One region of the Mycobacterium sp. NGS62 genome, then DNA from elsewhere that is predicted to be linked to it. Evidence: predicted binding sites of a transcription regulator. Region 1 holds the regulator's gene; the other holds the start of a gene.
The links. The regulator LexA, encoded in region 1, represses DNA repair genes until DNA is damaged. The targets are predictions, from matches to a motif close to CGAACANNTGTTCG.
Positions count from the first base shown of each region.

Region 2: cofD (2-phospho-L-lactate transferase) is a predicted target of LexA. The motif match lies at 5,347-5,360, and genes of this name have one in related genera.

Region 1 covers NZ_JCALCK010000002.1:686,167-701,772, forward strand. Annotated here, with positions in the region: gene AC5Y49_RS08295 (class III extradiol ring-cleavage dioxygenase family protein) at 1-627, shown strand, start outside; gene miaA (tRNA (adenosine(37)-N6)-dimethylallyltransferase MiaA) at 624-1,529, shown strand; gene dapF (diaminopimelate epimerase) at 1,534-2,406, shown strand; gene hflX (GTPase HflX) at 2,453-3,868, shown strand; gene AC5Y49_RS08315 (DEAD/DEAH box helicase) at 4,134-5,495, shown strand; gene AC5Y49_RS08320 (hypothetical protein) at 5,503-6,006, opposite strand; gene AC5Y49_RS08325 (acyl-CoA dehydrogenase family protein) at 6,094-7,254, shown strand; gene AC5Y49_RS08330 (TerC/Alx family metal homeostasis membrane protein) at 7,251-8,438, opposite strand; gene AC5Y49_RS08335 (LGFP repeat-containing protein) at 8,649-10,607, shown strand; gene lexA (transcriptional repressor LexA) at 10,615-11,316, opposite strand; gene AC5Y49_RS08345 (LysM peptidoglycan-binding domain-containing protein) at 11,515-11,970, shown strand; gene nrdR (transcriptional regulator NrdR) at 12,133-12,597, shown strand; gene AC5Y49_RS08355 (peroxynitrite isomerase) at 12,640-13,125, shown strand; gene AC5Y49_RS08360 (PhzF family phenazine biosynthesis protein) at 13,122-13,808, opposite strand; gene AC5Y49_RS08365 (alpha/beta fold hydrolase) at 13,855-14,874, opposite strand; gene AC5Y49_RS08370 (proteasome assembly chaperone family protein) at 14,984-15,606, opposite strand, start outside.
Region 2 covers NZ_JCALCK010000002.1:17,887-33,492, reverse strand. Annotated here, with positions in the region: gene AC5Y49_RS04920 (cation diffusion facilitator family transporter) at 1-70, opposite strand, end outside; gene manA (mannose-6-phosphate isomerase, class I) at 67-1,293, opposite strand; gene AC5Y49_RS04910 (TobH protein) at 1,303-2,406, opposite strand; gene AC5Y49_RS04905 (phosphomannomutase/phosphoglucomutase) at 2,403-3,803, opposite strand; gene AC5Y49_RS04900 (DUF3499 domain-containing protein) at 3,900-4,331, opposite strand; gene AC5Y49_RS04895 (metallopeptidase family protein) at 4,484-4,906, shown strand; gene AC5Y49_RS04890 (WhiB family transcriptional regulator) at 4,917-5,249, opposite strand; gene cofD (2-phospho-L-lactate transferase) at 5,628-6,617, shown strand; gene AC5Y49_RS04880 (coenzyme F420-0:L-glutamate ligase) at 6,614-7,987, shown strand; gene AC5Y49_RS04875 (NUDIX hydrolase) at 7,984-8,577, shown strand; gene AC5Y49_RS04870 (HNH endonuclease signature motif containing protein) at 8,526-10,037, opposite strand; gene AC5Y49_RS04865 (transposase) at 10,124-10,468, shown strand; gene manB (mannose-1-phosphate guanylyltransferase) at 10,730-11,803, opposite strand; gene AC5Y49_RS04855 (glycosyltransferase family 2 protein) at 11,806-12,675, opposite strand; gene rfbD (dTDP-4-dehydrorhamnose reductase) at 12,692-13,561, opposite strand; gene AC5Y49_RS04845 (LCP family protein) at 13,639-15,102, shown strand; gene AC5Y49_RS04840 (TIGR03089 family protein) at 15,137-15,606, shown strand, end outside.

The DNA of each region.
Region 1 (15,606 bases):
GCCGCAGGCGCCGAAGTGGCCGATCTGCGGGCCGCGGTGATCGCAGCGGCCGCCGCGCTGCCGCCGCGCTGGATCGCGGTGGGCATGGGCGGCGTCGAGGCCGTCGTCGATGCGTCCGCCGTTGGTACGTTCGCGGGGTTCGGCGCCGAGGTCGTTGTCCGGCTCTCGCCGGGCGACGACCGCGACCCGGTGGCGTTGCCGCTGTGCGCGTTGTTCACCGGCTGGGTACGGGAGCAAGCACAGCCTGACGCCTGCGCCGAGGTGCGGGTGTATCGCGCCGATCTCGACGTCGACGCCGCGCTGGCCGCCGGCCGTCGATTGCGGGACGAGATCGAGCAGGCGCCAGATCCAATCGGCGTCCTGGTCGTCGCCGACGGCGCCCACACCTTGACCGCCGCCGCGCCCGGCGGTTACCGCCCCGGCGACGTCGAGGTGCAGCGGGGGCTGGATGACGCGCTGGCGGGCGGCGACGTGGCCGCCCTGGCCCAACTGCCCGGCCAGGTCGTGGGACGGGTGGCGTTCCAGGTGCTGGCCGGCGTGGCCGAGCCGGCACCACGATCGACCAAAGAGCTCTACCGCGGAGCGCCCTACGGCGTGGGCTACTTCGCCGGTCTCTGGCAGCCGTGAGGCCGCTGGCCGTCGTCGGCCCGACCGGCACCGGCAAGTCGCAGCTGGCGCTCGAGGCCGCCGAGCGACTCGGCGGCGAAATCGTGAATGCCGACGCGATGCAGCTCTACCGCGGGATGGACATCGGCACCGCCAAACTGCCCGCCGCCGAGCGCCGCGGCATACCGCACCATCAGCTCGACGTTCTCGACGTCACCGAGACCGCCACGGTTGCCCGCTACCAGCGCGAGGCGGGCGCCGACGTCGAAGCGATCGCTGCCCGCGGCGCGGTGCCGATCATCGTGGGCGGGTCGATGCTGTACATCCAGTCGCTGCTCGACGATTGGTCGTTCCCGGCGACCGACCCGGCGGTCCGGGCCGGCTGGGAGCAGCGGCTCACCGAGGTAGGGGTGGCCGCGCTGCATGACGAGCTGGCGGCCCGCGACCCGGCGGCGGCGGCGTCGATTCTGCCCACCGACGCCCGCCGTATCGTGCGGGCGCTGGAGGTCGTCGAGCTCACCGGACAACCGTTCGCCGCGTCGGCGCCGAGCATCGGCGCCCCCCGCTGGGACACCGTGATCATTGGATTGGATTGCCCCACCGGCATTCTCGACGAGCGGCTGGCCCGGCGCACCGATGCCATGTTCGCGTCGGGACTGGTCGAGGAGGTCATCGCGCTGCTCGGACAAGGGCTGCGCGCGGGCATCACCGCCGCACGGGCACTGGGCTATGCGCAGGTGATCGCCGACCTCGATGCCGGCGGCAACGGCGAGGGTGCGCGTGAGCCGACGTTTATCGGCACCCGTCGCTATGTACGACGGCAGCGGTCCTGGTTTCGCCGCGACCACCGCATCCACTGGCTAAACGCAACGGCCGGCGACCTCGCGGGTGACGTCGTACAGGCCTGGCGGCACGTATCCTGAGCAGGTGATCTTCTCGAAGGGTCACGGCACGCAGAACGATTTCGTGCTGCTGCCCGACCTCGACGCCGAACTGGCGCTGCGCCCCGCAGCGGTGGCCGCACTCTGCGACCGCCGGCGCGGGCTGGGCGCCGACGGGGTGCTGCGGGTGAGCACCGCGGGCGCGGTGCTGGCTGCCGGCGCGCTGGAGCGGCTGCCCGACGGAGTCAGCGGCGACGACTGGTACATGGACTACCGCAATGCCGACGGTTCCGTCGCCGAGATGTGCGGCAACGGCGTTCGGGTGTTCGCACACTATCTGCGGGCCAGTGGCCTGGAGTCGCGCGACGAGTTCGTCGTCGGGTCACTGGCCGGCCCGCGGCCCATCGTGCTGCACGGGTTCGACGCCACCCACGCCGACGTCACCGTCGACATGGGCAAGGCCAACCGGCTCGGGGCGGGGGAGGCGGTCGTGGGGGGCCGCCGGTTCGGGGGCATCGCCGTCGACGTGGGCAACCCACATCTGGCGTGCGTCGATGAGCAACTGACCACCGAGACGCTGGCGGCACTGGATGTCGGCGCTCCGGTGACCTTCGACGAGGCGCAATTCCCGGATGGGGTCAACGTCGAGGTTCTCACCGCGCCCGCTGACGGCGCGGTCAGCATGCGGGTGCACGAGCGGGGCGTGGGTGAAACCCGCTCCTGCGGCACCGGGACAGTTGCGGCCGCCGTCGCCGCGCTGGCCCACACCGGGACGGCCGGCGGCTCACTGATCGTGCGGGTGCCCGGCGGCGACGTCGTCGTCACCATCACCGAAGCCACCAGTTACCTGCGCGGGCCGTCGGTTCTGGTGGCCCAGGGCGACATCAGCGAGGAATGGTGGCAGGGCGCGCAGCGTTAATTCGGATGCACGTCGCCGATTCGGCGTGCACCATGTGTTATTGCCTATGACATATCCGGAATTTCCCGAAGAGAACACTCCCAGCACGGGTGAGCTTGCGCTCGACGACCGGTCGGCGCTGCGCCGCGTCGCTGGGCTGTCCACCGAACTTGCCGACGTCTCCGAGGTCGAGTACCGGCAGCTGCGCCTCGAGCGTGTCGTGCTGGTCGGCGTGTGGACCGACGGCAGCGCCGCCGACGCCGAGGCCAGCCTCGCCGAGTTGGCGGCGCTCGCCGAAACGGCCGGCTCGCAGGTGCTCGACGGGATGATCCAGCGCCGCGACAAACCGGATGCCTCGACGTACATCGGCTCGGGCAAGGCGCAAGAGCTGCGCGAGGTGGTGCTGGCCACCGGCGCCGACACCGTCATCTGCGACGGCGAGCTGTCCCCGGCTCAGCTGACCGCGTTGGAGAAGGCCGTCAAGGTCAAAGTCGTCGACCGCACCGCGCTGATTCTGGACATCTTCGCTCAGCACGCCACCAGCCGGGAGGGCAAGGCGCAGGTGGCCTTGGCGCAGATGGAATACATGCTGCCTCGACTGCGCGGCTGGGGTGAGTCGATGTCGCGGCAGGCCGGTGGCCGCGCCGGCGGCAGCGGCGGCGGGGTGGGTCTGCGCGGTCCCGGCGAGACCAAGATCGAGACCGACCGGCGCCGCATCCGAGAGCGAATGTCCAAGCTGCGCCGCGACATCAAAGCGATGAAGCAGGTCCGCGATACTCAGCGCAGTCGCCGGCTGGACAGCGACGTTCCGTCCATCGCGATCGTCGGCTACACCAACGCCGGCAAGTCGAGTCTGCTCAACGCGCTGACCGGCGCGGGTGTGCTGGTGCAGGATGCACTGTTCGCCACCCTCGAACCCACCGCCCGCCGCGGAGAATTCGGGGACGGGCGGGCATTCGTGGTCAGCGACACGGTCGGCTTCGTTCGGCATCTGCCCACCCAGCTGGTCGAGGCGTTCCGCTCGACGCTGGAAGAGGTCGTCGACGCCGATCTGCTGGTCCATGTCGTCGACGGTTCCGACGTCAATCCGCTGGCCCAAATCAGCGCGGTGCGCCAGGTGATCTCCGAAGTGATCGCCGATCACGACAGTCGTCCGGCACCCGAACTGCTGGTGGTCAACAAGGTCGACGCCGCAGGCGATTTGGCGCTGGCCAAGCTGCGTCGCGCGCTGCCCGGGGCGATGTTCGTGTCGGCCCGTACCGGAGACGGCGTCGAGGCGCTGCGCCGACGGATGGCCGAACTGGCCGCCCCGACCGATACAGCCGTCGACGTGGTAATCCCTTATGACCGTGGTGATTTGGTGACTCGTGTACACGACGAGGGCAGGGTGCAGCAGGCCGAACACAACGCCGACGGCACCCGGATCAAGGCGCGGGTGCCGGTGGCCTTGGCCGCCAGCTTGACGCAATTTTCGGCGACCTGAGTCACTCCGCGCCGAATGCGGCCGAGCGGGTAGGTGTTTCGTTCGTGCGGTATGCTTGCCCGGAACGTTGGCGTCACGAGGAATGATGCCAATACGTCGTGGAACGCTTTCTCCATCGGCTGCCTGCCGATTAGTGCGCCCCGCACAAGCTCTTCTCGCGGCGATCGATTTTGCCGACCGGCAATCTCGCCAACCTGTGCGCCAGCGCCGCTTGACGTCAATCGTCGCGGCTGCGCCGCACCACCATGCCTGAAAGGCACCCCCAATGACCACATCATTTGCCGACCTTGGCGTGCGCGAACCACTTGCCGGGGCGCTCACCGCCCTCGGTATCACCACGCCATTTCCGATCCAGGTCAACACTCTTCCCGACACCCTCAAGGGCCACGACGTGCTGGGACGAGCCAAGACGGGCAGCGGGAAGACGCTGGCCTTCTCGATTCCGCTGGTGGCCCGGCTCGCCGACCGCAAACGACGCCCGTCGCGGCCGACCGGGCTGGTATTGGCGCCGACCCGCGAACTGGTCAGCCAGATCTGCGCGACGCTCGAGCCGCTGGCGGCGGTCTACGGACTGACGGTCACCCCGATCTTCGGCGGCGTCGCGCAGAGCCGGCAGGTGGCCGCGCTCAACAGCGGTATCGACATCGTGGTGGCCTGCCCCGGCCGGCTCGAAGACTTGATGAAACAGCGTCTGATCAGCCTCGACGCAGTCGAGATCAGCGTGCTCGACGAGGCCGATCACATGGCGGATCTGGGCTTTCTGCCAGGCGTCACCCGCATCCTGGCGGCGACACCGGCCGGCGGTCAGCGGCTGCTGTTCTCCGCGACCCTCGACAACGGGGTCGACAAGCTGGTCCGGCGCTTTCTGCGAAACCCGGTGTCGCATTCCGTCGATGAGATCAGCGCGCCACCCGCGGCGATGACACACCATGTGTTCCACGTCACGGGAACCGAGGCGAAAAAAGAGCTGGTGCACCGGCTGGCGTCCGGCACCGGTCGCCGCATTCTTTTCATGCGCACCAAACACCAAGCCCGCAAGCTTGCCAGGCAGCTCACCGAATCTGGCGTGCCAGCGGTCGACCTGCATGGCAACCTCTCGCAGCCCGCGCGGGACCGTAACCTCGCCGCATTCACCGCGGGTGAGGCGCGTGTGCTGGTCGCCACCGACATCGCCGCTCGTGGGGTGCACGTCGACGGCGTCGAACTGGTGGTGCACGTGGACCCACCGGCGGAGCACAAGGCCTACCTGCACCGCTCGGGTCGCACGGCGCGGGCCGGCAGCGCGGGCCACGTGGTCACCGTCGTATTGCCCGAGCAACGCAAAGACACCCGGCTGCTGCTGCGCAAGGCCGGAATCACCGTCACGCCTCAACAGGTGGCGGCCGACTCCGCGTCGGTGCAGGCACTCGCCGGCGAGGTTGCGCCGTTGCGGCGGCCCGCCGCCAAGGATGCGCCGCCCGCGGGTGCTCCCACGGATGGCCGCCCGGGGCGGCGATCCCGGCGCGCTCGAGAACAACGACGCGGTGGCGAACACGGTCATCCCCGGCAGCGCAGTCGCCGCGACGCTGGCACTCCGCGCGCCGAGGCCCGGCGCAGAGCTGTCCGCCAGCAGCCAACCGCTCGGTGATCCTTGCTTACTCGACGTCGTAGACGTCAGTATCGGCTGTTTCGATGATCCGTTGTGCCAGCTGCGCTTTCAGCGCGTCGAGTCGGTGCTCCTGCTCGGGTGTGCGATCCTGACTGCGGGCCAGGTCGACGAACTCGTCGGTGACAAACCCATCACGCAACAGCAGGGTCACGGTGCTGTCATTGATGCTCACCTCGAAGACGAAGTCCTCCAGCAATCGGCCCCGGTCGGATCTGACCAGCGTGCGGTCGACGACGTAGCGCCCGTCGGAGACAGCGCGCGTCACTGCCTCGAAACCATCGCGAGCACCGGGGCCTCGAAACGCCGTGCGGATCACGATCGATCGCCGCGGGGGTAGCCCATCAGTGCACAGGACGGCAAATGCGCGCCGCATCACTTTGAACGCGGTGGCCACGCCGGCCGGCGAGTACGGCCCGGCGTAACGCAGCATGTCGGCGAACGAGAACTCCAGCGTCTGTCCGCGTTCGTGTACCCGGATCATCTCGGCCATTCGCCGAGGGTAGGCCGGCGCGGTCCAACCAACCACCCGGTTGGTATATCTTGGGCGGCAGAGTCCCCATTCGCCGGAGGTTGATCCATGGGTAGCGCCGTCAAGTACCAGCGCACGTTGTTTGAGCCCGAGCACGAATTGTTCCGCGAGTCCTTCCGGGCTTTCCTCGATCGCCACGTCGCGCCGCATCACGACGAGTGGGAGCAGGCCAAGATCGTCGACCGCGGGGTCTGGCTGGAAGCCGGCAAGCAGGGGTTTTTGGGCATGGCGGTACCGGAGGAGTACGGCGGCGGTGGCAACCCCGACTTCCGCTACAACACGATCATCGTCGAGGAAATCACCGCGGGCCGCTACAGCGGGATCGGATTCGGTCTGCACAACGATGTGGTGGCACCGTATCTGCTGCGGTTGGCCACCGAGGAGCAGAAGCAGCGCTGGCTGCCCAAGTTCTGCACCGGCGAACTGATCACCGCTATCGCGATGACCGAGCCCGGCACCGGCAGTGATCTGCAGGGCATCAAGACCCGCGCGGTCAAGCAGGGTGACCACTACGTGCTGAACGGGTCGAAGACGTTCATCACCAACGGCATCAACTCCGATCTGGTGATCGTGGTGGCGCAGACCGATCCCGACAAGGGTTCGCAAGGCTTCTCGCTGCTGGTCGTCGAACGCGGTATGGAGGGCTTCGAGCGCGGCCGGCACCTCGACAAGATCGGCCTGGACGCCCAGGACACCGCCGAGCTGTCGTTCACCGACGTCAAGGTTCCCGCGGAGAACCTGCTCGGCAAGGAGGGCATGGGCTTCATCTACCTGATGCAGAATTTGCCACAGGAACGGATTTCGATCGCGATCACCGCGGCTGCTGCCATGGAGGCGGTGTTGGCGCAAACCGTGCAATATGCCAAGGAGCGCAAGGCTTTTGGTCGATCGATCGGAAGCTTTCAAAACAGCCGATTCCTGCTCGCAGAACTAGCTACGGAAACCACCGTCGTTCGAATCATGGTCGACGAGTTCATCCGTTTGCACCTCGACGAGAAACTGACGGCCGAGCAGGCAGCGATGGCCAAGTGGTACTCCACCGAAAAGCAGGTGAATTTGATCGACCGCTGCCTGCAGCTGCACGGCGGCTATGGGTACATGCGTGAATATCCCGTCGCGCGTGCCTATCTCGATTCCAGGGTGCAGACCATCTACGGCGGCACCACCGAGATCATGAAGGAGATCATCGGCCGCGGCCTCGGGGTCTAGCCGTTGGTGTGCGCGTCGTGCGCGTGATGGGCGCGCTGCAGCAGATCCATCAATTCGTCCTCGTTGCGGATCTTGGCCCGATATTTCATCGGGAGCGCCCGGATCTGATTTTCTTCGCTGACGAGCCGGTCGAAGATCTTCCTCCGCTCGGCGGGGTCGATGGCGTAGTGCCGGTCGAGGTACTCGGTCGCATGCCGACGTGCGCCGGCGACGGCGTTTTGGGCCCGCCCTCGCGCCGACAGTAACGAGGCCGCGGTCGTGATGACCAGGATGACGATGATGACCGTCAACGACGCGGCCGTGCTCACCTCGGCGACGGGAATCGGCTTGCCGCCGTGGATAAACGGAACGCTGTTCTGGTGCAGCGCCTGCAGCATCAGCTTCACGCCGATGAAGCCCAGAATGGCGGCCAGGCCATAGGACAGGTAGATCAGCCGGTCCAGCAGCCCATCGATGAGGAAGTAGAGCTGGCGCAGTCCCAGCAGCGAAAGCGCTGTGGCGGTGAATATCAGGTACACGTTCTCAGTGAGGCCGAACAGCGCCGGGATGGAGTCGAACGCAAACAACAAGTCCGCGCCGCCCAGGGCGACCATCACCACCAGCAGCGGTGTCATGACCCGTTTGCCGTTGTCGTTGATGAACAATCGGTCGCCGTCGTAGCTGTCGGAGGTGCGCAGGAACCGTTTGGCGACACGGATGATCACCGTGTCGGCGGTGCGGCCCTCCGATTCCGACGGCTTGACCAAACCGGCCGCCGTGATCAACAGGACAATGCCGAACAGGTAAAACGCCCAATCGAAGATCGTGATGAATGCCGCGCCGACAAAGATGAATCCGGTACGGGCCACCAATGCGATCACGATGCCGAACAACACCGCCTTTTGCTGGGCCGCCCGGGGTACGGCGAAGCTCGCGATGATCACCAGAAACACGAAAAGGTTGTCGACCGAGAGCGCTTCGTTGCTCAAGTAGCAGGCGAAATATTCCACGGCCGGCGCGATGCCGCCGACGATCAACACACCGGCGCCGAACACAATCGCGATACCGGTATAGATCGCCGACCAGATGGCCGCCTCACGCAGCGTCGGTACATGTGCGCTGCGGACATGGAAGTAGTAATCGAACAACGTCAAGCCGGCGAGTACGACGACTGTCAGCGCCCAAATCAGCCCGGAAACTCCCATGTCCGATGCATTTCCTCCCCGCGCGTTGCTCGGCCGCCCGTTCCGGCACGGTAACGCACCGACGGTTGGTGCGCACTCGACCATCCACGACACGCACGCGTTCGGGGGGCATTTAGACATCGGCTGGATATTCGGTTCCGTAATGTCTGCAAGATGACTTCGCAATTCTCGTTCGCCGACGCCCATTGGTGGCGCCGCCGGGGAGGTGTGGTGAAAGGGCAACATCGGCTTGTCGGTGCGGTGGTTTCCCGCGCGGCCCTTGCTTTGATGGCTGTGGCAGCCGCCGCCGCGCTGTTGTCCCCGACGGCTGCGGCGTCACCCGAGAGCGACGCTGACGACGCGATTACCGCGGCGTGGGAGGACGCCGGCGGCGAGAATTCGGATCTCGGCGCCAGGCAGGGCGACGTGTATGCCGTTGGCGCCGGATTCGCCCAGGACTTCGCCAACGGCAAAATGTTTTTCACCCCGGACACCGGTGCCAGATCCATGTACGGCGCGGTTCTGGACAAGTACGAGTCCCTCGGCGGGCCTGCCAACAGCGACCTGGGTTTTCCCACGATCGACGAGGTGCCGGGACTGGCCGGGCCCGATAGCCGAAACAGCACATTCTCGGCCGGCGACAAACCGGTGATTTTCTGGACGCCCGACCACGGTGCATACGTTGTGCGCGGCGCCATCAACGCCGCCTGGGACAAGCTCGGAAGCTCCGGCGGAGTGCTGGGCGTGCCGGTCGGCGACGAAACCTACGACGGCCAAGTCGCCACCCAACTCTTCAGCGGCGGCCAGGTGTCGTGGAACCGGCAGACCAAGGCGTTCACCACCACTCCGCCCGAACTGGCCCAGCAACTGACCGGCCTGCAGGTGCCGATCGACCCGACCGCGGCCATCAACATGGCCTGGCGGGCCGCCGGCGGGGCATCCGGCCCGTTGGGCGCCAAGCAGGGCGGACAGTACCCGGTCGGCGACGACGGACAGGGCCAGAACTTCGCCGGCGGCAAGGTCTTCTTCAGCCCGGCCACCGGCGCCAATGCCGTCGAAAGCGAAGTGCTGGCCAAATACGAGTCGCTGGGCGGACCGGTCGGCAGCGACCTGGGCTTTCCCACCGCCAATGAGGCCGACGGCGGAATCAAGCCGGCCAGCCGGATCAGCACGTTCTCCGGCGCGGACAACCCGGTGATTTTCTGGACGCCCGACCACGGTGCGTTCGTCGTGCGCGGCGCCATGAAGGCCGCCTGGGACAAACTGGGCGGGGCAACCGGCCAACTCGGCGCCCCGGTGGGCGACCAGACGGTGGACCGCGACATCGTCGCGCAGAAGTTCAGCGGGGGCAAGATCGCCTGGGACCGGGCGAAAAACACCTTCAGCACCGAACCGACCCAGCTGGCGTCGGCGTTGTCTGGACTGCAGGTACCGGGCCAGAACCTGCCTGCCGGATCGGCACAGCCTGCCGACACCGGCCCAAAGCGGGCCTGGCACGCGTGGTGGCTGTTGGTCATCATTCCCGTCCTGCTGCTGATCGCCTTGGTCGTGCTGGCCGCGCCGTGGTGGAGCCGTCGCCGCATGGCTCGCCGCGAGGGCCCGGTTTACGAGCCCGATCACGACATGGACGCCGGCTATGACGCCGAGCCGAAATCCCGGGTGCGCTGGGCAGCCGACGCCGACGGCGAACCCGGCTCGTCGCCGTTCTCCGGTGGATATTCCGAAGCGGCTCCGGCGGCCGCCGCTGCCGGTCCGCCGGACAGCGGCTGGATGTCACCGGCCAGCGCTGGTTTCGATGAGCCACCGCCGGGCGCCGAAACCCCCAGTGGCGTAGCAGCTTCCGAGTTCGAGAGCGAGGCCGAGGCCGAGGACCCCGACGCGGTGGACACCGCGCCGACACGAATCCCCACGGAAAGCGAAATAAGCGGCGGGCGACACGCGGCTACCGACGGTGCCGCGGACGCCGAGAGTGAGGCTGAGTCAATGACGCCGGTTGCGGCCGACCAGCCCGCGATTCACCTTCCGTTGCAGGACGCGCACGAAGCGCCCGACGGGTATCCGATCAAGGGCAATGTCAGCTTCGGCCTGTACTACACCCCCGACAGCGCGCTGTACGACGACGCGTTCGCCGAAATCTGGTTCACCACCGAGGAAGTCGCCCAAGCCAACGGCTTCTCCAAGGCGACTTGACCCCGTTTCAGATTTTGCGAATGACGGTGACGACCTTGCCCAGTACGGCGGCGTCGTTGCCCGGGATGGGGTCGAACGCCGGGTTGTGCGGCATCAGCCAGACCTGGCCGCCGGTGCGCTTGAACGTCTTGACGGTGGCCTCTCCGTCGATCATCGCCGCGACGATGTCGCCGTTGTCGGCCACGTTCTGCTGACGCACCACCACCCAGTCGCCGTCGCAGATCGCCGCGTCGACCATGGAGTCGCCGACCACCTTGAGCAGGAAGAGCGCACCCTCGCCCACCAGCTCACGAGGGAGTGGGAAGACGTCTTCGACGGCTTCCTCGGCGAGGATGGGGCCACCGGCAGCGATGCGCCCGAGCACGGGCACGAACGTCGGTTCCGGCAGCGCGTCCGAACCCGACACGTCGGTGAGAACGGTGGGTCCGCTCGCGTCGTCGGCGCCACGGACGTCCACGGCACGTGGCCGGTTGGGGTCTCGGCGCAAGTAGCCTTTGCGCTCCAGGGTGCGCAGTTGGTGCGCCACCGACGAGGTTGACGTCAGGCCCACAGCATCACCGATTTCCCGGATGCTGGGCGGATATCCGCGGCTGGTGACCGATGCGCGGATGACGTCCAAGATCGTGCGCTGCCGTTCGGTCAGCGTCGAATCCACGGATCGCTCGCGGCGGCCGCTACCGGCACCCGGGGTATGGCTGCTGTCGCTCATAGGTCCGAATGTAGCCGCGATCCAACGGAAACTCAAACATGTGTTCGAGGTGTGTCGCCATAACGCCCCGAGGGTGTCGGACCCCCGTCTTATCGTGCTGCTGAGTATGCAACGAATCGATCACATGTTCGGAATTCGAACGTGCTATCGATTATAGTTCGAACAAGCGATCGATCAGCTGCGACGGAAGGGGTTCCCATGACAGTCATCGAGACGACCCGGCCCGGTACACCGCGTCGCAGTCGACCGGTCCGGATCCGTCCGGCCGGGCAGCAGGACCGGCCGCGGCCATCGAGGCCGCCCGTCGCGCCGCCGCGCTACCGGGGCACCGGTGTGCTGATGTCGACGGCGCCGCACCGGCCACGTCCCATAACGCCGGCGACGACGGTGGCGCTGGCGCTGCTCGCCGGGGTGATCACCGTGTGGCTGGGCTTGGTGGCACAGTTCGGCGAGGCAGTGCAGAACACGTCCGCGGACATGCCCGACCAACTTGCCGTGGTGCGCGTCGAACCGGGGGAGACGCTGCAGCACTTGGCCGGCCGGGTCGCGCCCGGCGCCCCGAGCGGTCAGGTCGCCGACCGCATCCGGGAACTCAACGGTCTGGACACTGCGACGCTGGCCGCCGGCCAGACCCTGATCGCACCGGTCGGCTGACCGTCAGCCGTGGACGGCGAAAACCGCGATGCGTCAACGGTAGCCGCCGCCGGGGGCGCGCGGTGGGTGCCGATCGCGATGGCGCTGGGCCTGCGGGGAGCCGCGCGGGTACGCTCAGAAGGTTCTGAGATACCCGGCTATCAGCGCGGCGAAGGAGCGGCCATGCACTGTCCGTTCTGTCGTCACCCCGATTCAAGGGTGGTCGACTCCCGGGAAACCGATGAAGGCCAGGCGATCCGGCGTCGCAGATCGTGCCCCGAGTGCGGACGGCGGTTCACCACCGTCGAGACCGCGGTACTGGCTGTGGTCAAGCGCAGCGGTGTCACCGAACCATTCAGTCGCGAGAAAGTCATCAGCGGCGTACGGCGAGCATGCCAGGGCCGCCAGGTCGATGACGACGCGTTGAATCTGCTCGCCCAGCAAGTGGAAGACACCGTTCGGGCCAACGGATCGCCGGAAGTCGCCAGCCACGAGGTCGGGTTGGCAATCCTTGGCCCGTTGCGTGACCTCGATGAGGTGGCCTATCTGCGATTCGCCTCGGTGTACCGGTCGTTTTCCTCGGCCGACGATTTCGAACGGGAGATCGAGGCGCTGCGCGCGCATCGCGAGATATCAACTCCCAGTTGAGCCGCCGGGGGTGGCGGTCGTCGGCGGACGTAGGCTGACCGCATGCCGGCCGACCTGCATCCTGATGTCGAAGCACTCGCCCCGCTGCTGGGCACCTGGGCTGGCCGCGGATCGGGGAAATACCCGACGATCGAGCCGTTCGACTACCTCGAGGAAGTCGTGTTCACCCATGTCGGCAAGCCGTTCTTGGCCTACGGCCAAAAGACGAAGGCGGCTACCGACGGCAAGCCGCTGCACGCCGAGACGGGCTATTTGCGGGTGCCGCAACCGGGCCAGCTCGAACTTGTCCTCGCTCATCCCAGTGGGATCACCGAAATCGAAGTCGGCACCTACACGGCGGCCGGCGATGTCATCGAGATCGACCTGACCGCATCGAAGATCGGCCTGACACCCACCGCCAAAGAGGTGACTGCACTCGGACGGCGCTTCCGGATCGACGGCAACGAACTGTCGTATTCGCTGCAGATGGGCGCGGTCGGATTGCCGTTGCAACATCACCTTGCCGCCGTATTGCACCGGCAAGGTTAGACAAACCGGGTGACGCCCTCGTTGACCACGTGACCCGCCACCCGAACCCAGCCTTCCGGATTCCAGGTGGTCTGGATCAGCGAGCCCTTGCCCTGGGTGATGGTCAGGTCGCGGCTGAGGTAGTCGGTGATCCGGACCGCAGCAGATCCCGTCGCCTCGTCTTCGGGCACACCCAAGCCCGGCGCGAACATTCTGGAACGCAGCGATCCCGCCGACTGGTCGGTCCAGGCCCACAGATAGTGCTGGATGTCGTCGGGAAAGTCGGCGGGGTTGGCCGCGGCGAGGTCATCGACTGAGTCGAGATCGTGGATCGCCAACTCCGGAGCCCACTCCGAGCGGGCGCTGATGGCGGTGACGTCGTCTTCGTAGCTCACCTGCACAATCCCGGCCGGCAACTGCAGGGTGCGCAGCGGAATGCCCTGCTCGCGCAGCCACCACGACAGCCCGACGGCCGGGTGGCCGGCGAAGGCGAGTTCGGTCATCGGCGTGTAGATGCGGGCGTGCGCGGTGGTCGAGCCTGCTTGCGGCATGTCGACGAATATCGTTTCGCTGTAGCCCAATTGGCTTGTCAGCTTCTGCCGTTCGGCGATTGGGACGGTACCCGAATCGACAATGCCGAGTGGGTTTCCGAAATTGCCCGCCGAGTCTGTGAAAACCCGCAACACCGTCACGTCGATGCTCATGGGGTGACTGTACGACGGTGCTTACCAGCGGCGTCCGCGGGACTGGTCAGGTGGCGCTGCGTTCGTCGGAACCCATGGCGCTCAAGACGGCAACGCGGGTGTCGTGCGGGCCCGAGACCGTCGGTTCACCGCTGCCGGCGCGCAGCAGCTCACGCAGTGCGTCGGGGTCGTATTCGGCCGGCTCGGTGGTGTCGATGAAACGCTCGACGACTTTGATGAAGCGGTCGGGGTCGTCGTGGAACGGGAAGTGTCCGGAGCGCTCGAAGATCTCCAGTCGTGAACCGGGCATCGCCGCATGCGCCATCCGCGCGTGGCTGACAGGCACCACCACATCGTCTGTGCCCCAAATGATCTGCACCGGAATAGCTTCCATCAAATAGCACCGGTCCAGCATGGTGACCATCTGACCGCGCCAGTCCACCACCGCCCGCAAAGTCCGGGTGAATGCCGAAGAGGCCGTCGGCTCCGGCAAATCGGCCAGAATCCGCAACACATTCGGCAGGTCGTGGCCCAGCCTCGTCGACCCGAACACCATGCCCGCCGCACGTCCGGCGAACTGCACAGCCGGAAGCACCAACGGCAGCCGTAGTAAGGCCAGCGCCTCGCCGCCCAACGGCAGTGAGGCCAAGCGAAACACGAGGTTGACGTCCTTGGTGACACCGCCGGCGCCGACCAGGATCAGTCGCTCCACGAGCTGTGGGAACTGGTAGGCGAACTGCATCGCCACCCCACCGCCCAGCGAATGACCGACCACGGTGACCCGATCGATGTCGAGTACCGAAAGCAGATCACGCAGCCCGTTGGCGTAGGCCGCGGCCGAGTAGTCAGCGCGGGGCTTGTCCGACTGACCGTGACCCAGTAGGTCCACGGCGACGACGGTGAATCGCTGCGCCAGTGTGGCCTGCACCGTCTCCCAGGTGGTGGAGTTGTCGCCGATGCCGTGAATCAGCAGAATCGCCGGGCCCGAACCCGCGATCCGGTAGGCGCGTCGATAGCCGTGGATGGTGCGAAACTGCAGCGAAGGCGCCGCCTGGCGCACCGGGCGCAGCTTTCGCTGTCGCCCGATGACATCGCCAACGTCGTTGTCGGCGGTCACAAACGCCGCTCCTCTCCCCCCGCGAGTGCGCGGGTGTCCGCACCTCGCTTGCTCTGCATCCTCGCCGGAGCGTTAGGGCTCAGGTCCTGTCGTCGTCGTCGAACTTCTTCTCGGCCTGCTGCGCCAGGAATCGTTCGAACTCCGCGCCGAGTTCGTCACCGCTGGGCAGATCTTCGTCACGCGTCAGCAGCGATCGGTTCTCCTGTGCGGCGACGAACGTATCGTACTGGCGCTCAAGTGCTGCTACGACCTGGGCCACGTCTGTGCTGGCCTCGACTTGTTCGTCGATCTTGGCGGCGATGTCGGCCGCCGCATCGACCAGCGCAGTCAGCGGCAATTGCAACGACCCGGTCTTGGCCACCTGCTCCAACAGCGCCTGCGCGGCGGCCGGATAGTCGGTCTGCGCCAGATAGTGCGGGACGTGCACGGTGAAGCCGACGACCTCGTGGCCGTGCTGGGCCATCCGGTATTCCAGCAGGTTCGAGGCACTACCCGGCACCTGGACCTCGGAGATCCACGGCGTGAAATCGGCGATCAACTCGCGATTGTTCGAGTGCGCGGTCATCGTCACCGGCCGGGTGTGCGGAACCGCCATCGGGATGGTGCCCAGCCCGATGGTCTGCCGGACTCCGAGGCGCTCGGCCAACAGTCGCACGGCACTGATGAATCGCTCCCACTTCAGATCGGGTTCCATCCCGGCCA
Region 2 (15,606 bases), 670 kb from region 1:
TGGCGACGGCAATGCCGGCGTTGGCGGCCAGCGCGGCCAGAATCGCGCGGGTGCTACCGGCCTCGCTCACAGGCCCACGGTGGCCCGGAACAACTTGCTGGGCTGGTCAGCGACCAGTCGGATCGGCCCGTCGTCGGCGCCCACCCAAGCAGCTGCGCCGCGTTCGAGCGTCAACGCCGCGGTTTTCCCGTGCACCGTGGCGCGGCCCTCGGTGCACAGCAGGATCTGCGGACCGTCGTGGCGCGACGGTGCATCGACCTCGTGACCGAGATGGTCGTGATCGAGGGTCAGCACCGACACCGCGAACTCGTCGGTCGGGGTGTCGTAGACCTGCGACAGCCCGTCGCGGTGCGTCGCCGGCCGCAGCTGCGCTTCGGTGGTGGGCGTGAAGTCCAGCACCCGCAGCAATTCGGGCACATCGACGTGTTTGGGCGTCAAGCCGCCCCGTAACACATTGTCGGAGTTGGCCATAACCTCCACGGCGATGCCGCGCAGATAGGTGTGCAGGTTGCCGGCCGACAAAAAGATCGCCTCGCCGGGCGCCAGGCTGATGCGGTTGAGCAGCAACGCGGCCAGCACACCGGCGTCGCCGGGATAACGCTCACCCAGCTCCAGCACGGTCTTGGCTTCGGCGGCGAATTGCGTTGCGCCGGAACTGACGTAGTTGATAGCGCCGTCGAGCACCGCGGGCACCAGCACATCGATGTCGGGCTGCGGAGCGGTGATCCAGGTGGTGAACAGCGCGCGCAAACCATCGGCGTCGGACTGGTCGTTCAGCAGCTCGATGAACGGGTCGAGGTCGGAGACCGCCAACGCCCGCAGAAGTTCGATGGTGTGCGCCGCCGGACGGAACCCGGCCAGCGCCTCGAACGGTTGCAGCGCCACCAGCAACTCCGGCTTGTGACTGGAATCGCGATAGTTGCGCACCGGGGACGACACCGGAATGCCCAGCCGCTCCTCGCGCAGGTACCCCTCGGCGGCCTGCTCGGCGCTGGGATGGGCCTGCAGCGACAGCGGCTCGTCAGCCGCGAGGACCTTGACCAAAAATGGCAGCACATCGCCGAACCGCGCCCGGGCCACCGAGCCGAGCTGGCCATCGGGGTCGGCGACCAATGTTTGCAACAACGAGGTTTCGCCGCCCGCTGTCTCCAGCCAGGCCGGGTCGGCCGGATGCGCACCCAACCACAACTCGGCCTCCGGATGGGCAGCCGGGACCGGTCGTCCGGTGAATTCGGCGATGGCCGTACGCGAGCCCCAGGCGTACGTCCGTATCGCTCCCCGTAGTAGTTCCACTTCTGTCGTCTATTCCCCCAGCAGGCGCAGGTAAACCGCGGCCATCTCCAACCGAACAGCCAATACTGCCAGCTGATGCTCGGGCCGCTGCGAACCGAGCGGGCTCGACGGCCCGCCGGTCACCTCGGTGGCATCAGGCGCGTCGGGCACATCCTCCGCGCCCACGACGTCGACGTCCTCGAGGCGGCCGACTCTGGCCGCGACCACCGTCCGCTCGGCGGCCAGCGTCAGAGCCAGCACCCGCAGCCGCTCGGGCACCGGCCCGTCGATCTGGTCGTCGTGAAACAGCGCGTCGGCCGGATCCCGGAATCCGGGCGGCAGCCCGGTGCGTAGCGCGATCAGCGCATCCCCCAGGCCGGTCGCGGCGACCACCCGATGACCGGTCCGCAGTAGCGCCGAAGACCCGTGCCGGGCCAGCGCCAGTGTCGCCGCACAGTCGCCGGCCAGCGCGACACGGCGCCCCGATATCCGCGCGGCCAGCGCCTTGGCCGGATTGGTGAACAATTCACGCCCGGCGCTGTTGCGCAACGCCTCGGCGTCCAGCTCGTCGGCCAGCGCAGCCAAGTCGGTGCGCAGGCCGGCGTCGACGCTGTGCAACGCGGCCAGGCCGGCGGCCAGGTACCGGGGCAAGCCGAACTCCTCGGGAACCGGCAACCGTGGCTCGAGCACCGCCACCCGCCCGGCCGTGATGTCGCGTAGCGGGCCTTCGTAGGGTGCTGCGACCACGACCCGCGCGCCGCGGCGAACGCCGGTGGCGGCAGCGCCCACCAGCGCCGGATCGCCGGGGTCGTCGCCGGCCACGACCAGCACGTCGAGCGCGCCGACCCAGGGCGGGGCCTCCGCGGCGAGCACGATCGGCTCGGCGGCCGACCGGCCCAGCGTCGCGGCCAGCAGGCTGCCCGCGGTCTCGGCGGTGCCGCGGCCGGCCACCCAGATCACCGTGCGGGAACGATCTTCGCCGCGCACCGGATCCAGGGCGCCCTCGTCGATCGCCGCGGCCGTCGCGCGCACCTGCGCTCCCGCCATCGACGCCGCACGCAGCAACCCGTCATGGTCGGCGGCGATCAGGGCGTCGGCGTCGTCGAGGTCGATGGTGGCGTGAGTGGCGTTCACGTGAGGGCCTGAGTCTGCCCGGCGATGTCGGCATTGATCTGAGCGCTGACCTGTTGCACCACCGCGTCGACGTCCTCGGCGCAGCGGCCCTCCACGTTGAGCCGCAACAGCGGCTCGGTGTTGGAGCTGCGCAGGTTGAACCAGCTACCGTCGCCCAGGTCCACCGTCACCCCGTCCAGGTGGTCGATGGAGTGGATATGGGTGCCGAAAGACTTCAGGACCGCCTCGGTGGCCGACGCGGCGTCGGCGACGGTGAAGTTGATCTCGCCCGAGGATTCGTACCGCTGGTAGTCGGCGGTGAGTTCCGACAGCGGCCGCTGCTGCTCGCCGAGCGCAGCCAGCACATACAGTGCAGCCAGCATCCCGGAATCAGCGCCCCAAAAGTCGCGGAAGTAATAGTGCGCGGAGTGCTCGCCGCCGAAGATCGCACCGGTGTCGGCCATCAGCGCCTTGATGTAGGAGTGCCCGACCCGGGAGCGCACCGGTGTGCCGCCGCGCTCCACCACCAATTCGGGCACCGCACGGGAAGTGATCAAGTTGTGAATGACGGTCGCGCCGATTTCTCGGGTGAGCTCGCGAGCGGCGACCAGTGCGGTCACCGTCGACGGCGACACCGGCCGGCCGCGCTCGTCGACCACGAAACACCGGTCGGCGTCCCCGTCGAAGGCCAGGCCGATATCGGCTTCGCTGGTCTGCACATGCTTTTGCAGGTCCACCAGATTTGCCGGGTCCAGCGGGTTGGCCTCATGGTTGGGGAAGGTGCCGTCGAGCTCGAAGTACAACGGCGACAGCGTGATCGACTCGATGGCCCCGAGCACCGCCGGCGCGGTGTGGCCGGCCATGCCGTTGCCGGCGTCGACGGCCACCCGCAATGGACGCAGTCCGGAGGTGTCTACCAACGAGCGCAGGAAGGCGCCGTAGTCGGCGAGCACGTCCTGCTCGGTGATACTGCCCGGCGCGCCGTCGTAATGCGGGACGCCGGCGACGAGATCGTCGCGGATGGCGGTCAACCCGGTGTCGGCACCGACCGGCTTGGCCCCGGCCCGGCACATCTTGATGCCGTTGTAGGCGGCCGGGTTATGGCTGGCGGTGAACATCGCCCCGGGGCAGTCCAACTTGCCGGAGGCGAAGTAGAGCTGATCGGTGGATGCCAGGCCGATGCGGACGACGTCGAGACCCTGCTCGGTGACCCCTGTCGCGAAGGCATTTGCCAACGACGGTGAGCTGTCCCGCATGTCGTAGCCGATGACGACCCGCCCCGCCTCGTCGTCGCGTACCAGCCTGGCGAAGGCTGCGCCGACGTCGGCGGCAAACGATTCGTCGATCTCGTCGTCGACCAAGCCCCGCACGTCATAAGCCTTGATCACACGGTTGACAGCCGCGGCGGGCCGAGACATGAAAAGGCTCCTGACTATGGGGACTCTTGGCCGTCAGCTTAGCCCGGCGAGGATGCATGCCGGGTCGGCCCGCAAGCGTGCGGGCGATCGATCGTATTAATCGGCGGGGTCGGGAAGCACCCGCAGGTGACCGCGGCGACGCCCGGTGCCGGCGGGCCGTTGCGCGGTCGACGCCAGCACGCCGCCGTCGGGCAGCGCGGGCGACACACCGCCGTTGTGAGCCTCGGAAAACCCGTTGACCGGTGGTCCGCTCGCCACCACCTCGCGGCCCTCACGCACGGCCTCGGCCAACGCGATCAAGTCGTCGTCGTCGGAATAGAGGGGCAGCGGGCCGGCATGCCGGACGAGCTCCCACCCACGCGGCGCGGTGATACGGCTGGCGTGGCTGACGCACAGGTCCCAGGAGTGTGGCTCACGCGCGGTCGCGAGCGGGCCAACCACCGCCGTCGAGTCCGAGTAGACGAACGTCAGCGTCGCCACCGCGTAGTGCGGGCACCCCGGCCGACAGCAGCGACGCGGAAGATTCACGTTCGGAAGGCTATCGCGCCCAAAGGCCCCCACAGCGGCGGACACGCGCATTGCGGTCGGTCGCGATTCCCAACCGTTACCATCGGCGCGTGAGCGATTCGCGCAGCTCCGGCCGGTCGGTACGCAGACCGGTTTCCCGCCGCGGCCGCGATATGCGCGGTCCCCTGCTGCCGCCGACGGTGCCGGGATGGCGCACGCGCGGCGAGCGGTTCGATATGGCGGTGCTCGAGGCCTACGAGCCCATCGAGCGCCGCTGGCAGGAGCGGTTGTCGGGGCTGGACGTGGCGGTCGACGAGATCCCGCGGATCTCGGCCAAGGATCCCGCCAGCGTGCAGTGGCCGCCCGAGGTGGTCGCCGACGGGCCCATCGCGCTGGCCAGGTTGATCCCCGCCGGTGTCGACGTGCGAGGCAGCGCCACCCGGGCGCGGATCGTATTGTTCCGCAAGCCGATCGAGCGACGAGCCAAAGACACTGTCGAACTGGCTGACTTGCTGCACGAGATTCTGGTGGCGCAGGTGGCCACCTATCTGGACGTCGAACCCTCGGTCATCGACCCGACGATCGACGACGAGTAGCCCCGCGCGGCTAGATGATGCCGCGCTTGAGGCGGCGGCGTTCCCGTTCGGAAAGGCCACCCCAGATGCCGAAGCGCTCGTCGTGCGCCAAGGCGTACTCCAGGCACTCGGTACGCACCTCGCAGCCCAGGCAGATCTTCTTGGCTTCGCGAGTGGAGCCGCCCTTTTCGGGAAAGAACGCCTCGGGGTCGGTTTGCGCGCACAAGGCGCGGTCTTGCCATTGGTCGGGTGTAACCGGCGCCGGCTCAAAGACTTCCGGCGCTTCGGGCACCAAACTCAAATGGGGTCGTGCGGTGGCCCCCATCATCGCCGAGCCGGCAGTGGTGTGCGGTGTGCTTCCCATTAGGCCCCGAAGGTGTTCATAGGACATGCTCCGCCTCCTCACCTGGTTTCGTTGATCGTGAATGTCGCCACTGTTTTGATGTGCGGCCATCTCGATTCGAACAAACGATCGAATCTCGGTCTGCGACACCGAATCCGGCCGGCTAACCGGGAAATGACACTGATGAGATTACACACGTGTTAGCACCGCAGGTCAAGCGATTGGCCGGAATTCCATATCATCTCGTGACCATTTTTTGATGGCACTGCCCCGGTTGACCCTCCGCGTGTCGGGCGCGGAGTGGTCGTCGACGCGTCTGCGCGGACCCGACCACCTCGCCGTCGCGTGCCTCACGCCGCCGTGCGGCGGGCATCCTCGCCGGGCGTACTGTCGTGCGATGTGAAGGTCACGGTTCTCGTTGGCGGGGTCGGCGGCGCCCGCTTCCTCATCGGTGTGCAACGGCTGCTGGGCCTGGGCCAATTTGCCTCCGGGCCGGCAGGCGACCAGCACGAACTGACCGCGATCGTCAACATCGGCGACGACGCCTGGATGCACGGCGTGCGTATCTGCCCGGACCTGGACACCTGCATGTACACCCTGGGCGGCGGCGTCGACCCACAGCGCGGCTGGGGTCATCGCGACGAAACCTGGCACGCCAAGGAGGAACTGGTGCGCTACGGCGTGCAGCCGGACTGGTTCGAGCTTGGTGACCGCGATTTGGCGACCCACTTGGTGCGTACCCAGATGCTGCGGGCCGGCTATCCGCTGTCACAGATCACCGCGGCGCTGTGCGACCGGTGGCAACCGGGGGCAACGCTGTTGCCGGTCAGCGACGACCGCTGCGAAACCCATGTGGTCATCACCGATCCCACCGACGGCGACCAACGCGCGATCCACTTCCAGGAATGGTGGGTGCGCTATCGCGCCCAGGTGCCCACCCACAGCTTCGCCTTTGTTGGCGCCGAAAAGGCGCAGGCGACAACCGAAGTCGTGGATGCGATCGCCGATGCCGATATCGTCCTGCTGGCGCCGTCCAACCCGGTGGTGAGCATCGGTGCCCTCCTGGCCATTCCCGGCGTCCGCGGTGCGTTGCGATCGACCAGTGCTCCCGTCGTCGGCTACTCCCCCATTGTCGGTGGAAAACCACTGCGCGGCATGGCCCATGAGTGCCTGACCGTCATCGGCGTGCCATCCACCGCCGAAGCGGTAGGTCGGCACTACGGCTCGCGTGCAGCCACCGGCATCCTGGATTGCTGGCTGATCCACGATGGTGACCATGCCGACATCGACGGTGTGGCGGTGCGCTCGATACCACTGCTGATGGCCGATCCCGATGCGACGGCGCAGATGGTCAGCGCCGGTTTGGAACTCGCAGGCGTGGCGGCGTGACCCCCGACGCCAAGCCAGAGCAGCGCAGCGCTCGCGAGCACGGCAGCGCGTCGGCGGTCGAAATCTTGCCCGTCACCGGCCTTCCTGAATTCCGCCCGGGCGACGATTTGAGCGCCGGGATCGCCGCGGCCGCACCCTGGCTGCGCGACGGCGACGTGGTCGTGGTCACCAGCAAGGTGGTGTCCAAGTGCGAAGGCCGACTGGTCCCAGCGCCCGACGACCCGGATGCACGGGACACGTTGCGGCGCAAGCTTGTCGACAGCGAGGCGGTGCGAGTACTGGCCCGCAAGGGCCGCACATTGATCACCGAGAACCGACAGGGACTGGTGCAGGCCGCCGCAGGCGTGGACGGCTCGAACGTCGGCGCCGCGGAGCTGGCACTGTTGCCCGTCGACCCGGACGCCAGCGCCGCGGCGTTGCGCGCCCAGCTGCACGAGCGGCTGGGAATCACCGTCGCCGTGGTGATCACTGACACCATGGGTCGCGCTTGGCGCAACGGGCAGATCGACGCCACCGTCGGTTCGGCGGGTTTGGCCGTGCTACACAACTATGCCGGTGCCGTCGACCCGCACGGCAACGAGTTGGTCGTCACCGAAGTCGCCGTGGCCGACGAGATCGCGGCGGCCGCCGATCTGGTCAAGGGCAAACTGACCGCGATCCCGGTGGCCGTGGTGCGCGGCCTGCCCGTACTCGACGACGGCTCGACGGCGCGGCACCTGGTTCGGCCGGGCACCGAAGACCTGTTTTGGCTCGGCACCGCCGAAGCGCTGGAGCAGGGCCGCCGGCAAGCTCAGCTGCTGCGCCGCTCGGTACGCCAATTCGCCGACGAACCGGTACCGCCGCACCTGGTCGAGGCCGCTGTCGCCGAGGCGCTCACCGCACCCGCTCCCCACCACACCCGGCCGGTGCGGTTCGTGTGGCTGCAGACCACCTCGACCCGCACCCGCCTGCTGGACCGCCTGCGCGACAAGTGGCGCACCGACCTGGCCGGTGACGGCAAGCCCGCCGATGCCATCGAGCGGCGAGTGGCGCGCGGTCAGATCCTCTACGACGCACCGGAAGTCATCGTCCCGATGCTGGCCCCCGACGGCGCGCACAGCTACCCCGACGCTGTCCGCACCGATGCCGAGCGCACCATGTTCACCGTCGCCGTGGGCGCGGCGGTGCAAGGGCTGCTGGTCGCCTTGGCGGTACGCGGGCTGGGCAGCTGCTGGATCGGCTCGACGATCTTTGCCGCCGACCTGGTTCGCGACGAGCTGGCACTTCCGGGCGATTGGGAGCCGTTGGGCGCCATCGCGATCGGCTACCCGGCGCAGCCGCAGGAGCCCAAAGATCCGGTACCCGTCGCCGATCTGCTGGTGCGCAAGTGAGCGTGCGGGACTCCGCGATCACGCTGCTATCCGATTGGCAGGCACCGGATCCGGCGCAGGACGCACTGCGGCATGCTGTGCTGGCCTTCCTGTATGCCCGCGAGGACGCCTGCCGCCGGGAGTGCGTGCCCGGGCACATCACCGCCTCCGCGCTGGTGCTCGATCACGCCGGCGCCCAGGTGCTGCTCACCCTGCATCCGCGGCTGGGCCGCTGGGTTCAGCTGGGCGGGCACTGCGAAGACAGCGACGACGACATCCTAGCTGCGGCGCTGCGGGAGGCTACCGAGGAATCCGGTGTCGCGGGCCTGCGGCTTGCACCCGATCTCGCTGCCGTGCATGTACATCCGGTCACCTGCTCGCTGGGGGTGCCGACCCGCCACCTCGACCTGCAGTTCGTCGCACACGCGCCGCCGGATGCGCAGATCGTCGTCAGCGACGAATCAGATGATCTGCGGTGGTGGCCGGCCGACGCCTTGCCGCCAGGCAGCGACGCCGCGCTGGCGTATCTGGTCGCCCGGGCCTCGAGCGTGGGCTCAACTCAGAACGGTGGTGGTTCGTCGTCTGGATCGGGTGGGGGCAGTCCGAAGTAGCTCATGCGCTCGTCGCGCCGTGTTGCGCGGGCGTCGTGGTTGGCTCGGCGTTCGGCGGCGATGCGGTGGGCTCGGTTTTGGGCGCGGGTGCGGCGGCGTTTGGGCATCATCGCGGTGCGCTCGCCGCAATAATCATCCGGGAGATCGGCTTCGATGGCCGGGACGCCGCCGGTGGAGTGGCACAAGCTGGGAAACAGCAGCGCACTGCCCGGCGTGGTGACATAGGTCTGCCCCGAAGGCGACGTCAAGATCAGTGTGCCGTCGGGCAACTGCTGATCACGCCAACCCCAGAACGTCTTCACCAAATGATGTGTGCGGCAATAACATTTGAGATTCGACGCATGCGTGGGCCCGCCAACGGCGAACGGGATCGTATGATCAAGATCGCAGTCGACTGCCGGCCGGTCGCAGCCCGGCCAGCGACACGTCAAATCCCGGCACCGCACAAAATCCGCCAGCGCCTTCGAAGCCACATACCCCGACTCGGGTGGCGCATCGCCTGGGTGAACCAACGGCACCAGCTTGGCCGTTGTGGCCAGCTCCGCCACCAATTCAGCCGGGATCAGCCCATCGGCACCGACCTGCGAAGCCACCGCTGAGCCGCTGCCGCAGATCGCGGCCTGCTCGGCGATCACGTGGATCACGACTGGCGTGGCAGCAGGCCGCTTTCCCGCAGCACAATCAGATCGCCCACACCGACAGCCCAGTCGATCAGCGTGTGCGGCCAGCGCACCCAACGCGTCAGCACGGCGCTGATCGCGGCTACGCGGATCATGCTCACACACCGTGGCAGCAAGTGCATCCAGCTGCTTGTCGAGAGCATGCGCATCGGAGGTCAGCAGGCTGCCATGAATCTCGGAGATACCTCCGTCGCCGTCGCCGATCCAAATCTCTCGATCACCCTGACGCTTATTGCGCCGCCGGACAGCATCGGCGTCGGCGCGCGCCACGATCTTGTCGATCTGCCCGGCAAGCCGCCCCTGGGTCATCGACGGCCAGCGCGGCACATTGACGGCCAGTTGCCCGTCCACCGTCGCCAACACGTCGCGATCGGTAATCAAATCGGTGCGAAACACGATCGTCTGAAACACCCGATAGTCGATATCACCGGCCTCGAACACCTCTGCCAGCTTCGGCAGCCGCTCGCGCATGGCCCGCGCATACCGCAACCGGCTTCCCGCCAACCCCTGGCTGATCCGCAGCGCCGCGGCCACCTCCGCAGTCACCGCCTCTTCGGTATCGATGGCCCATTCTTCGGTGTTGGAACAGCGCGACAACCGGTAGCCGAACAGCTCCCCGATCGCGACCAGCTGGGCAGCGGCCGCCTGATTCTCCGCCCGCGCCGACCCGCAGATCCGGTCCACCAGCGCGGTCGACTCTGGTGTGGTCGAGGGATGACGCCGCTCAAACAGCTCATCAAACCGGGCGATCACCGCCAACCGCGCCGCTTCATCGAACATACATTCGAGTATAGCAGACTCCACTGACTCAAACTTTTTGGCAGGGCCGTCGGCAAGGATGGCGGCAGGGCTGAAAGGGGTCTGGGATGGCTAGGTCGCGGCGGTCGAAGGTGTCGGCCGAGGACAAGACGCGGATCGTGTTGTCGGTGCTTACCGGGGAGATGACAGGGGCCGAGGCCGCGCGGCGGTGCGGGGTCAGTGCGGTCCAGGTGACCAAGTGGAAACACCAGTTCCTCGAAGCCGGGGCGACCCGGATGGAAGAAGTCCCCGGTGGGCCGGCGGGCCGGGCCGGCAGTCCCGAGCAACGCCGGTTGCGGATGGAAAACGAGCAGCTCAAGCTTGCATTGGCCGAAGCCACGGTGCAGTTGCGGATCTGGCAACGGGGTGCGATGTTCGCCGACCAGGTCCCTTCGCAGACCTCGAAACCCTAAGAGAAGCAGCGGGTCTGCCGGTTTCGAGGTACGCGCCATTGACTGGAATCCCCGAGCGCACCTACCGGCGGCGACGAGCCCAACTGCGACACTGGCAACCAGCCAAGGGGCCCTGGCCGGCTCCTGTGGTCGACCGCATCGAAGCGCTGGCGGCCAAGTACGCCGCGACATGGCCGGCATGGGGCTACCGCAAAATCGCTGCGTTGATGCGGGCTGACGGTCACGACGTGTCGAACTCCCGGACGTCGGGAAAGCCAACACCTAGACGTCGGTCGAGTAGCGGATCCCGCCGTCGGGGATCGAGACACCGGGCCACACCCGGGCGCCACGCAGCAGCTCGCAGCGGGCGCCGATGTCGGCGCCGTCGCCGATTACGCCGTCGCGGATCAGCGCCCGCGGACCGATCCGGGCGCCGAAGCCGATGATCGAGCGCTCGATCACGCTGCCCGCCTCGATCCGCGCTCCGTCGAAGATCACCGCGCCGTCCAACCGGGCGCCGGGGCCGATCTCGGCGCCCCGCCCGACGACCGTGCCGCCGATCAACAGCGCGCCGGGCGACACCGCCGCGCCGTCGTGCACCAACTGTTCGCCGCGATGCCCGTGTAGCGCCGGCGACGGCGCAATGCCTCGCACCAAATCCGCCGAGCCGCGCACGAAATCCTCCGGCGTGCCCATATCCCGCCAGTAGCTCGTGTCGACGTAGCCGCACACTTTCACCCCGTCGGAGAGCAGCGCCGGGAACACCTCGCGCTCCACCGAGACTTCCCGGCCGCGCGGAATCCGGTCGATGGTCTCGCGGGAGAACACGTAGCAGCCGGCGTTGATCTGGTCGGTCGGCGGATCCTGTGTCTTCTCCAAAAACGCGGTGACTCGGCTGTTTTCAGTGGTGACGCAACCAAACGCCCGCGGGTCGGAGACCCGCACCAAATGCAGAGTCAGGTCAGCCTCGTTGGTGCGGTGGAAATCCAGCAGCTGCCCCAGGTCGGCGCCGGAGAGCACATCCCCGTTGAACACCATCACGGTGTCGTGGCGCAACCGCGGCGCAACGTTGGCGATACCGCCGCCGGTGCCCAGCGGATGCTCTTCGGTGACGTATTCGATCTGCAAACCGAGTTTGGAGCCGTCGCCGAACTCCGCCTCGAACACCGCCGGCTGATAGGACGTGCCCAGGATGACGTGCTCGATACCGGCCGCGGCGATCCGCGACAGCAGGTGGGTGACGAACGGCAGCCCGGCGGTCGGCAGCATCGGCTTGGGCGCCGACAGCGTCAGCGGCCGTAGTCGGGTGCCCTTGCCACCCACGAGCACAACCGCGTCGACTTGGGGGTTCGCCACCGTCATCCTTCTTTCAGGTTGCGCCGCGAGCTACGCACCTGCAGCCGCGCACGCACCTTCAACCCGCTCCGCATGGCCCGGCGCAGCGGGGCGCGCCACCACCCAGAATGCCGGTCGGCGAGGAATCTATAGGTGCTTTCGTGGTGGGCAACCAGGTTGCGGGCCGCATCGCGTCCAGCGGCGTGGCCCTTGTGATGCAGCACTTCGGCCGACGGGACGTAGACGTTCAGCCAGCCGGCCCTGCCGAGCCGGTCGCCCAAATCGACGTCCTCCATGTACATGAAGTAGCGCTCGTCGAAACCGCCGATCTGATCGAAGGCCGCGCGGCGCACCAAAAGACACGCCCCCGACAGCCAGCCCACCGCCCGCTCGGTGGGCTCCAGCCGCTGCTGGCGGTACGCCGTCGACCACGGGTTGTCGCGCCACAGCGGGCCGACGACGGCGTGCATGCCGCCCCGGACCAGGCTCGGCAGATGCCGCGCCGACGGATACACCGACCCGTCGGGTTCGCGGATCAGCGGGCCCAGCGTGCCCGCGTGCGGCCACCGGGCGGCGGCGTCCAGCAACGCGTCGATGCTGCCGGGACCCCACTGCACGTCCGGGTTGGCCACGATCAGCCATTCCTCACCGTCGCCCAATTGGGCGACCCCGCGGTTCACTGCGGTGCCGTAGCCGAGGTTGGCGCCCGTCGAGAACATCCGCACGTTCGGGTACCGCTCGAGCGCCGCCTGCGGCGCCCCGTCGGTCGAGCCGTTGTCGGCCATCAGCACGCTCACCGGCCGCTCGGTGGCCAGCGACAGCGAAGCCAAAAACCGGTCCAGATGCGGGCCCGGCGAATAGGTCACCGTCACGACCGACAGGACGTCACTCACCCGTAGAGGGTATCGGTCAGGCGTCAACGGCCACGGACAGCGCTTGGCTCAACGCCTCCCGCCACGGCCGCAGCGGCGAGAGGCCCGCCTGCGCGGAGACCCGGCCCGACAGCGCGGTGTAGGGCGGTCGCGGCGCCGGCCGCGGCATGCGGTCGCTGCTCACCGGGCGGATGCGTTCGGGATCGGCGCCGACGCCCTCGAACACCGCGCGGGCCTGCTCGAACCGGGAGACGGCGCCCTGGTTGGCGGCGTGCACCAGCGGGGCGTCCACCCCGCCGTCGGCCACCTGCAGCAACGCGCCCACCAGGTCACCGGCATAGGTCGGTGAGCCGATCTGGTCGTCGACCACGTCCAAGGTGCCGTCGCCGCCGGCCAACCGGCGCATGGTGGCGACGAAGTCCTTGCCGGCGGCGCCGGTGTAGACCCAGGCGGTGCGCACCACGGTGGCCTCCGGCAGCGCCGCCAGCACGGCCAGTTCGCCGGACAATTTGGTACGCCCGTACACGCTCAGCGGCGCGGTCTGATCGCCCGGCTCGTAGGGGTGCGGCGCCGAGCCGCCGAAGTCGCCGCTGAACACGTAGTCGGTGGAGATATGGATCAGTTGCGCACCCACCCGTGCACACGTCCGCGCAAGGTGCCCGGGCCCGTCCGTGTTGACCGCATGCGCGGTCTGCTCGTCGCTTTCGGCCCCGTCGACGTCGGTGTAGGCCGCACAGTTGACGACCACGTCGCCGCTTTCGATGAACCGGTCGGCGGCGGCCGGGTCGGTGATGTCCCACTGTGACGAGGTCAGCGCCAGCACGTCCCGTCCCTGCTGGCCGGCCTGTTCTGCCAGCAAGCTGCCGACCTGCCCACCGGCGCCGGTGATCACGATCCTGCCCTCCACGGTCACAAGTCTGGCACGCCCCGGGCACGCCGAAGCCCGGGCTACCCGCGATACAGCTGTGGCGTAAGTAATCTAATGTGATGCCTGCGGAACGTGTGGTTCGTGTGGTTGCGACCGTGATGGCCGTCGTCGTCGTGCTCGGCACCGGGGTGGCGTGGAGCAGAATCCGGTCGTTCGAGGACGGGATCTTTCACGTCTTCGCTCCCTCACTGGGCCAGGGCGGCGACGACGGCGCCATCGACATCCTGCTGGTCGGCATGGACAGCCGCACCGACGCCCACGGCAACCCGCTGAGCGCCGAGGAATTGGCAACGCTTCGGGCCGGCGACGAGGTCGCCACCAACACCGACACGATCATCTTGGTCCGGGTGCCCAACAGCGGGAAGTCAGCCACCGCAATCTCGATTCCGCGCGACACCTATGTGCAGGCGCCCGGGCTGGGCAAGACGAAAATCAACGGCGTCTACGGCCAGGTCAAGGAAGAAAAGCGGGTCAGCCTGGTCGAATCGGGGATCGACGCGGCCGAGGCCGAGAGCCGTGGAACCGAAGCCGGCCGGGAGGCCCTGATCAAGACGGTCGCCGACCTCACCGGCGTCACGGTCGACCACTACGCCGAAATCGGGCTGTTGGGATTCGCGTTGATCACCGATGCGCTCGGCGGAGTCAATGTGTGCCTCAAAGAGCCAGTGTACGAACCACTTTCCGGCGCAGACTTCCCGGCCGGATGGCAGAAGCTCAACGGCCCGCAAGCGCTGAGCTTTGTCCGCCAACGGCACGACCTACCGCGCGGTGACCTCGACCGGGTGGTGCGCCAGCAGGTGGTGATGGCGTCGCTGGCCCATCAGGTGATCTCCGGCAAGACGCTGTCCAGTCCGGCCATTCTAGGCCGGCTCCAAGGCGCCATTCAGCGCTCGGTGGTGCTGTCTTCCGGTTGGGACATCATGGATTTCGTGAAGCAGCTGGAGAAGCTGGCCGGCGGGAACGTAGCCTTCGCCACCATTCCGGTGCTCGACGAGTCGGGCTGGAGCGACGACGGCATGCACAGCGTGGTGCGGGTGAACCCGAGTCAGGTTCAAGACTGGGTCGCGGGCCTGCTGCACAACCAAGACGAGGGCAAGACCGAGGAGATCGCGTACACACCGTCCAAGACCACCGCCAACGTCCTCAACGACACCGACATCAACGGGCTGGCCGCGGCGGTCTCAGAAGTGTTGGCAGCCAAGGGTTTCAATAGTGGCGGTGTCGCCAATAACGACGCGGGACACGTGACCGGCAGTCAGGTGCAGGCCGCCAAGGCCGACGACTTGGGTGCGCAGGCGGTCGCCAAAGATCTCGGCGGACTGCCCGTCATCGCCAATGCGTCGGTGCCGCCGGGGTCGGTGCGGGTGGTGCTGGCCAACGATTACACCGGTCCGGGGTCCGGGCTGGACGGCAGCGTGATGCCGATGGCGGCCTCGAACGCGGGCGCCAGCGACAGTACCGCTCCCCCGCCGTCACCGATCCTGACCGCCGGGTCGGACAATCCGGAGTGTGTCAACTAAAGCGATCAACCTCAGCGAGGCGATTCTCGGCCCGATGCTGCGCGCCGATCCGGTCGGCCCGCGCATCACCTACTACGACGACGCGACCGGCGAGCGCATCGAGCTCTCCGCGGTGACGCTGGCCAACTGGGCCGCCAAGACCGGCAACCTGCTGCGCGACGAGTTGGGCGGTGGGCCGGCCAGCCGGGTGGCAGTCCTGCTGCCGGCCCATTGGCAGACGGCGGCGGTGCTGTTCGGCGTGTGGTGGATCGGCGCCGAAGTGCTGCTCGGCGGGCCCGAGGCAGACATCGCGCTGTGCACCGCGGCCCGACTCGACGAGGCCGACGCCACCGGCGCCGCCGAGGTCGCGGTGATGTCGCTGGATGCGTTCGGCCGCCCGGCGCCCGACCTGCCGATCGGTGTCACCGACTACGCGACCGCGGTGCGCGTCCACGGTGACCAAATCGTCGCCGAACCGCACCCCGGCCCCGCTCTGGCGGGCCGATCAGCCGACGACATGCTCGC